Linked DNA regions of Lichenihabitans psoromatis. The protein of the gene in region 1 interacts with the protein of each later gene in a pairwise test. Links are inferred from orthologs where the notes say so. Each region holds a gene or a part of one and is shown on either strand. Other genes may lie near its edges.

What was found. Proteins that work in one complex are often made in the same cells at the same time.
Region 2: the proteins of EY713_RS09260 (region 1) and EY713_RS07985 interact in binary tests that used the Escherichia coli proteins (3 or more experiments, as listed by UniProt). The link is inferred for Lichenihabitans psoromatis from one-to-one orthologs.

Annotation. Positions count from the first base shown.
Region 1 is NZ_CP036515.1:1,999,110-2,003,017, reverse strand. Bases 368-3,367 are described here. They hold EY713_RS09260 (sulfate/molybdate ABC transporter ATP-binding protein), read right to left. Parts: upstream 2,399-3,367; coding sequence 1,337-2,398; downstream 368-1,336. Other genes in these bases: EY713_RS09255 (sulfate ABC transporter permease), read right to left, coding at 2,395-3,367; EY713_RS09265 (ABC transporter substrate-binding protein), read left to right, coding at 368-1,323. Also shown: EY713_RS09270 (ABC transporter permease), read left to right, coding at 1-296; more of EY713_RS09265, read left to right, coding at 325-367; more of EY713_RS09255, read right to left, coding at 3,368-3,438; EY713_RS09250 (ABC transporter permease), read right to left, coding at 3,459-3,908. UniProt on the Escherichia coli protein: Part of the ABC transporter complex CysAWTP involved in sulfate/thiosulfate import. Responsible for energy coupling to the transport system.
Region 2 is NZ_CP036515.1:1,722,851-1,726,224, reverse strand. Bases 454-3,374 are described here. They hold EY713_RS07985 (glutamate-5-semialdehyde dehydrogenase), read left to right. Parts: upstream 454-1,223; coding sequence 1,224-2,525; downstream 2,526-3,374. Other genes in these bases: EY713_RS07975 (bile acid:sodium symporter family protein), read right to left, coding at 3,178-3,374; EY713_RS07980 (nicotinate-nucleotide adenylyltransferase), read left to right, coding at 2,582-3,181; EY713_RS07990 (hypothetical protein), read left to right, coding at 776-1,153; EY713_RS07995 (pyridoxal phosphate-dependent aminotransferase), read right to left, coding at 454-612. In the rest of the region: more of EY713_RS07995, read right to left, coding at 1-453. UniProt on the Escherichia coli protein: Catalyzes the NADPH-dependent reduction of L-glutamate 5-phosphate into L-glutamate 5-semialdehyde and phosphate. The product spontaneously undergoes cyclization to form 1-pyrroline-5-carboxylate.

The sequences.
Region 1 (3,908 bases):
CGGGTTACTGGCGCACGTTGCTGATGGTCAGGCTTCCCAACGCGCTACCGTTCATCTTCAATGCACTGAAGATCAACTCGACCTTCGCGCTGATCAGCGCCATCGTGGCGGAATTCTTCGGCACGCCAATTGCTGGCATGGGGTTTCGCATCTCGACCGAGGTGGCGCGCATGAATCTCGGGATGGTATGGGCCACCATTCTCGTAGCGGCCGTGACCGGTTCAGCACTTTACGGCGGCTTGTCTCTTCTCGAGCGAGCCGTCACCTCCTGGCACCCGTCCTATCGAGGACGATAAGGGCCACAACCTGCAGGGAAGACCGCGCATGTCGTTCAAGCGAACATCATATCTGGCCGCAGCCGCCGCGGTTCTCGGGTTGGCGGGGGAGGCCCATGCGGCCGACAAGCTCACGCTGCAATTGAAATGGGTCACGCAGGGCCAATTCGCCGGCTACTACGTCGCGCAAGACAAGGGCTTCTACAAGGATGCCGGGCTGGACGTGACGATCAAGCCGGGCGGCCCCGACATCGCGCCCGAACAGGTGATCGCGGCGGGCGGCGCGGACGTCATCGTGGATTGGATGCCGGCGGCCCTGGCGGCTCGCGAGAAGGGCGAGCCGCTCGTCAACATCGCCCAGATCTTCGAGAAATCGGCTCAGATGACGACCTGCCGCGCGGATACCGGCATCAAGACGCCGGCCGATTTCAAGGGCAAGACTATCGGGGTCTGGTTCGGCGGCAACGAATACCCGTTCCTGACCTGGATGAACAAGCTCGGCTACACATACGAGGGCGCCTCGCCAGACGTGACCTTGCTGAAGCAGGGCTTCAACGTCGACCCGCTGCTCCAGAAGCAGGCCGATTGCATCGCCACGATGGTCTATAATGAATATCATCAGATCCTCGAGTCCGGGCAGCTCAAGAAGGCCGACCTCGTGACGTTCAAGTGGCAGGATCAGGGCATCGGCATGCTCGAGGATGGCCTCTACACGACCGAGGCGGAACTGAAGGATCCGACGAAAGCCGACGCGCTCGCCCGGTTCGTCAAGGCCTCGATCAAAGGCTGGGAATATGTGGCGGCCCATCAGGATGAAACGGTCGCAATCATCCTGAAGAACGATACAACTGGCGCGCAAACCAAAGAGCACCAGACCACCATGGTGCAAGAGATCGTGCCGCTGCTGGAAGGCTCGAAGGGGGTCGGCTATCTCGACCCCGCCGATTACAAGCGCACCGTCCAGATCCTATTGGACAATAAAGTGCTGACCACCGAGCCTAAAGGCGCCTGGACCCACAAGATCTATGACGCCGCAACGAAGCCCTAAGGGGCGCCAAAACCTAGATCGAGTAATCCTCGAACGAATGTTCGTGGCGGGACGTGACGAACACCGTCTCGCCCGCCGCGAGGCGCAACTGGCGGCTCTGCTCGGCCGTCAGTTCCGCGTCGATCGTGTCGCCCGTATCGACGCGATGCAGTTCGACCCGGATCGTCGGCCCCGCAACGCCGATATGCCGGATGGTGGCCGGAAAGCCGCCACCGAGATCGGTGCGGGCGATGACCACATCATGCGGGCGCACCAGCGTCATTCCGGGCTTTACGCCCCCGTCTGACAGAGGCTTGGTGGCGACCACATCCGACGCCGCATCGGTGTCGCGCCGCGCGCCGAACAGGTTGTAGGCTCCGAGAAACTGAAAGACGAAGAGGCTCGCGGGATTGTCATAGACCTCCTGCGGGGTCGCGAATTGCTCGATCCGCCCCGACCGCATGACGGCGACCCGATCGGACACCTCCAGCGCCTCTTCCTGATCATGCGTCACGAAGATCGTGGTCACATGGATGGTCTCGTGCAAGCGCCGCAGCCAGCGACGAAGCTCCCGCCGCACTGTGGCATCGAGCGCGCCAAACGGTTCATCCAGCAGCAGCACGCGGGGTTCGACCGCGAGGGCACGCGCCAAAGCGACACGCTGGCGCTGGCCGCCCGACAATTGCGCCGGGTACCGGCCCGCCAGCGACTGCAACTGGATGAGGCCCAGCAGTTCCTCGACCTTGGCCGCAATGGCGGCGTTGGTGGGGCGCGCGCGCCAGGGCTTCGAGCGCAACCCGAAGGCGATATTCTCGAACACGGTCATGTTCTTGAACAAAGCATAGTGCTGGAACACAAAGCCGATCCGCCGGTCGCCGATGCCTTTGGCCGAAATATCCTGCCCGTCGAACAGGATCGCGCCGCTGCCGGGGTCGGCCGCCTCCATGCCGGCGATGACGCGCAGCAAGGTGGTCTTGCCCGAACCGCTCGGCCCGAGCAACGCCACCAGTTCGCCTGACTTGATCGACAGGTCGACGTTTTTCAAAACCTGCGTCGACCCAAAGGTCTTGGTGATCCCGCGGACCTCGATGCTCATCGAATCGTCTCGTTCTGCTGGGCGAGCGGCACCACCGCGCGACCGCGCGCCGCCTTGATGTCGATGACGGTCTTGATCACGAGCGTCACCACCGCCAGCAAAGCCAGCAGCGACGCCACCGTAAAGGCGGCCTGATTATCATATTCGTTCCACAGCTTCTCGATGCGAAGCGGCATCGTGTCGTTGGAATCGACGTTGCCCGACACGACCGAGACGGCGCCGAACTCACCGAAGGCCCGCGCGGTGCACAGGATGATCCCATAGAGCAAAGCCCAGCGGATATTGGGTAACGTGACGGTTCGGAAGATGCGCCAACCGCTCGCCCCGAGCGAGAGGGCGGCCAATTCCTCGTCGGAGCCTTGCGTCTGCATCAGCGGGATGACCGCTCGGGCCACGAAGGGGAACGTCACGAAGATCGACGCGAGCGCGATGGCGAGCGGCGTAAAAATGACGCCCTCATAGCTGCGCGAAAACGTGAGGGGCCAGACGTGTCCGGCAAAGCCCTGCCACGTCAGCGAGGTGGGGTCGGGCCAGGTGAAACCCGTCGCCCAGGCGCCGAACAGCCCGCTCCGCCCGAGCAGCAGCACGAAGACGAGACCGGCGATGACCGGCGAGACCGAGAACGGGAGATCGATCAGCGCCACCAATAACGCGCGGCCGCGAAAGCGAAATTTGGTGACGCACCAGGCCGCCATCAGGCCAAATACGATGTTGAGCGGGACCACGACGACCGCGATGCCGACCGACATCCTGATGGCGCCCCAGGTCTTTTCGACCTGCGCGCGTTTCATCGCCGCGCGGCGCTTGTCGAGGATCGTCTTCGGCGGGGGGCCGCCGCTCTCCGTGCCGAACGTCTGCACATAGGCGTCGACGCCCTTGCTGAACGCCTGGGTGAACACATTGGCGACCGGCAGCACGATGAAGAGCGTCAGGAACGCGATCGAAAGGGCGATCAGCGTGACGCGGACGATGCGCGGTTCCTCGATGCCGGTTTTGACCGGACCCGCCAGAGCACCCCCAAGCACCGGTGCGGCTGCCATCTAGACCAATCCTCGCACCATCAAGCGATCCTCCGTCGGCGCACCCAGGCCTCGAAGCCGTTGACGACCAGCAGGATCATCAGCGACGCCCCGAGCAGAACGACGCCGATCGCGGTCGCCTGCGCGTAATGAAAGTCATCGAGCTTCGTCACGATCTGCAACGGGGCGATCTGCGACTTGCCCGGAATGTTACCGGCGATGAAGATCACCGAGCCATATTCGCCAACGGCGCGCGCGAAGGCCAGCGAGGATCCGCTGAGCCAAGCCGGGAAGATCTCCGGAAAGATGACGCGCCGAAAGATCGTGAACGGGCTCGCCCCGAGGCTGCGGGCCGCAAGTTCATATTCGGTGTCCCACTCCTGCAGCACCGGCTGCACGGTGCGGACCACAAACGGCAGGCCGACGAAAATCAGCACCAGCACGACGCCGACATTGGTGTTGGTATAGGCGAAGTCGAGCCCCGATAGCGC
Region 2 (3,374 bases), 280 kb from region 1 along the record:
GTCGGTCAAGACCCAGACATCGGGGTAACGCATCAACACGTCGGTGACGGCCTTGAGTTCGGCCTCCGTATAGGCCGCGCCGGACGGGTTCGACGGCGAGTTCAGCAGCACCCATTTGGTGCGCGGCGTGATGGCGCGTTCGAGATCCTCGGCCTGCAGCTTGAAGCCATGGGCCATGGTGGTTTGCACCACGACCGGCGTGCCGCCCGTCAGCAACACCATGTCGGGATAGCTGACCCAATATGGCGCCGGGATCACGACTTCGTCGCCCGGGTTCAGGGTGGCCAGGAAGGCATTGAACAGCACCTGCTTACCGCCGGTGCAGACGATGGTCTGCGTCGGCTTGTAGTCGAGGCCGTTCTCGCGCTTGAACTTGGCCGCAATCGCCTCGCGCAGCGGCACGATGCCGGAGACCGGCGGATATTTCGTCTCGCCCCGCTGGATCGCCTCGATCGCAGCCTGCTTGATGTTGTCCGGCGTATCGAAATCCGGCTCGCCGACCGACAGGCTGATGATATTACGCCCCTGCGCTTTCAGGTCGCGCGCCTTCTGCGTCACCGAAATGGTGGCGGATGGTTTGACGCGGGACAGGGTGTCGGCGATGAAGGCCATGGGAGCTTCCGAGGGTGGTGGAATTGACGCCGGACCATAGGTTCGTCATGCCGCCGTCGCAATAAAAAAGCCCGCGCCAAGCATTCAAAGACGTGATGGGACCGATCAACTCGCCCTTGCGGCGTTTCATCGGACGACGAACCGACTTGTAGAAAGATCAATCGTGCGGCTCATGTTCAAGACCCTGATCGGCCTGGTCGCACTCGCGGCACTGGTGGTGCTGGCTCTCGTTTGGGACTTGGCCTTTAATCAGCAGCATGTCCTCAAGGCCGTTCTCGGGCGCGACCGGGTCGTGCAAGCCTGTTCACCGGCGCTCGTGACCAAGCTGAAGGCAGCGGGTTTCGATCCGGTCGACCTCACCTTCGATGACCGACCAGATCTCGCCTTCTCGAGCCTGTTCGCACAGAATCTTCAGGGTCGGTTCACCTTCCTTGATGGAACTGCGGGTGGCCGGGTCGACGGCGTCGTCGCCTGCATCGCCACACAGGATATGGTGAGGGTCGATTTTCGGACCACCGTGCGGCCGGTTCGTGCCACCTGATCGCGTCGCTTCTCTGGACAACGTTGCGCCTGTGACGCATGAACCGCTCACCCAATCGAAGGCGGACATCATGGAGCCCTTTACGGTCATCGAAGGCGGCGGCGCCTCCTTGAGCGCGACCACCACGATCATGCGTGATCTCGGAGCGGCGGCTCGCCTCGCCCAGCGCGCCCTTGCGCTTGCGACGGCAGAGCAAAAATCCAAGGCGCTGTTTGCCGCTGCCGCCGCAATACGCGCCAACGAGCCGGTCATTTTGTTGGCCAATGCACGCGACATGACGGATGCCGAGCGGCGTGGCCTGACCTCCGCCTCGCTTGATCGCTTGAAGCTCGACGGCAAGCGGATCGAGGCCATGGCCCAAGCGCTCGCGGACATCGCGGCCCTTCCCGACCCTGTGGGCCGCATCCTCGCACGGTTCGACCGTCCAAACGGTCTCGTGATCGAGCGCGTCGCAACGCCGCTCGGCGTCATCGGCGTCATCTACGAGAGCCGCCCCAACGTCACGGCGGATGCGGGAGCGCTCTGTCTGAAATCCGGCAATGCAGCCATCTTGCGCGGGGGGTCGGAAAGTTTTCAGTCGAGCCAGGCCATTCACGCCTGTCTCGTCGAGGGGTTGCGCGCCGCAGGTCTTCCGGAGGCAGCCATTAGTCTCGTGCCGACACGGGACCGGGATGCCGTCGGGGCGATGTTGTCGGGGCTCGATGGATCGATCGACGTGATCGTGCCACGTGGCGGTCGGACGCTGGTCGAACGGGTCGAGCGCGAAGCGCGCGTGCCTGTCTTCGCCCACCTCGAAGGTCTCGTGCACGTTTATATCGACAAAGCCGCCGACCTCGAACGCGCCAAGGCGATCGTGCTCAACTCCAAAATGCGGCGGACCGGGGTTTGCGGCGCGGCCGAAACCTTGTTGGTCGATCGCGCCGTTGCTGCGACGCATCTCAAGCCATTGCTCGACATGCTGATCGACGCGGGCTGCGCCATCCGCGGCGATAGCGAGACCTGCGCGATCGATCCGCGCGTCACGCCCGCCACCGAGCAGGATTGGCGGACCGAATATCAGGATGCGATCATCGCCTGCCGCCTGGTCGACGGGCTAGAGGCGGCGATTGACCATATCGAGACCTATGGCTCCCATCACACCGATTGTATCGTCACCGAGGACCAGGGCGCGGCCGATACGTTTCTGGCGCGGGTCGATTCCGCCATCGTGGTCCATAATGCGTCGACCCAATTCGCCGACGGTGGCGAGTTCGGATTTGGCGGCGAGATCGGGATCTCGACGGGCCGCATGCATGCGAGGGGACCGGTCGGCGTCGAACAATTGACGTCGTTCAACTATCGCATTCGCGGGAGCGGACAAACGCGCCCGTGAAACAAGGGCCCGCGCCGCGCTCGACAATCGGACCGCACCGACACTGGCGCTTTCCCGTGCTTCCCCTGACCGGGCGCGGGATGCGGATCGGCTTGTTCGGTGGATCGTTCAATCCGCCGCATGAGGGTCATCGCCTGGCGAGCCTCGCGGCTATGAAGCGGTTGGGGCTGCATCGGGTCTGGTGGATCGTCACGCCCGGCAATCCACTGAAGGTCGCCGAGGGCTTGCCCAGCCTCGAACGGCGCATCGCCGCCGCCAAGATCGTCGCTCACCACCCACGTATCGACGTCACGGGTTTCGAAGCCGCGATCGGCACGCGTTATTCGGTCCAGACCGTTGATTATCTGAAACGTCGATGTCCTGGGACATCATTCGTGTGGATCATGGGGGCCGATATCCTGCCCGAGCTGCACCGTTGGAAGCATTGGCGGGAGTTTGTCGCAAGCGTTCCGCTCGCGATCGTCGACAGGCCCGGCTCGACATTCAATGCCAAGCGCGGACGCGCCGCGACCGTGATGGCGAAAGGACGACTGCGCGAAAACGAGGCGCCGAGCCTTTCGGGCAAACGCCCACCGGCCTCGGTCTTCATCCATGGACCACGATCGATGGCATCCTCGACCCGGCTTCGCGCCAACGGCCAGCGCGTCCCGGATTAAAGCGGAGCGGCTTGCGCGCTCGCTTGGCCGGCATCGTCGGTTTCCGCCCGTGCGGCGTAGCGCTTGGCCAGAGCCGCGCAGGCCATCAACTGCACCTGATGGAACAGCATGAGCGGCAGCACATAGAGCCCGACCAGATGCGGCTGGCTGGCGAAGAGAATGTTGGCCATCGGCAAGCCGCTCGCGAGGCTCT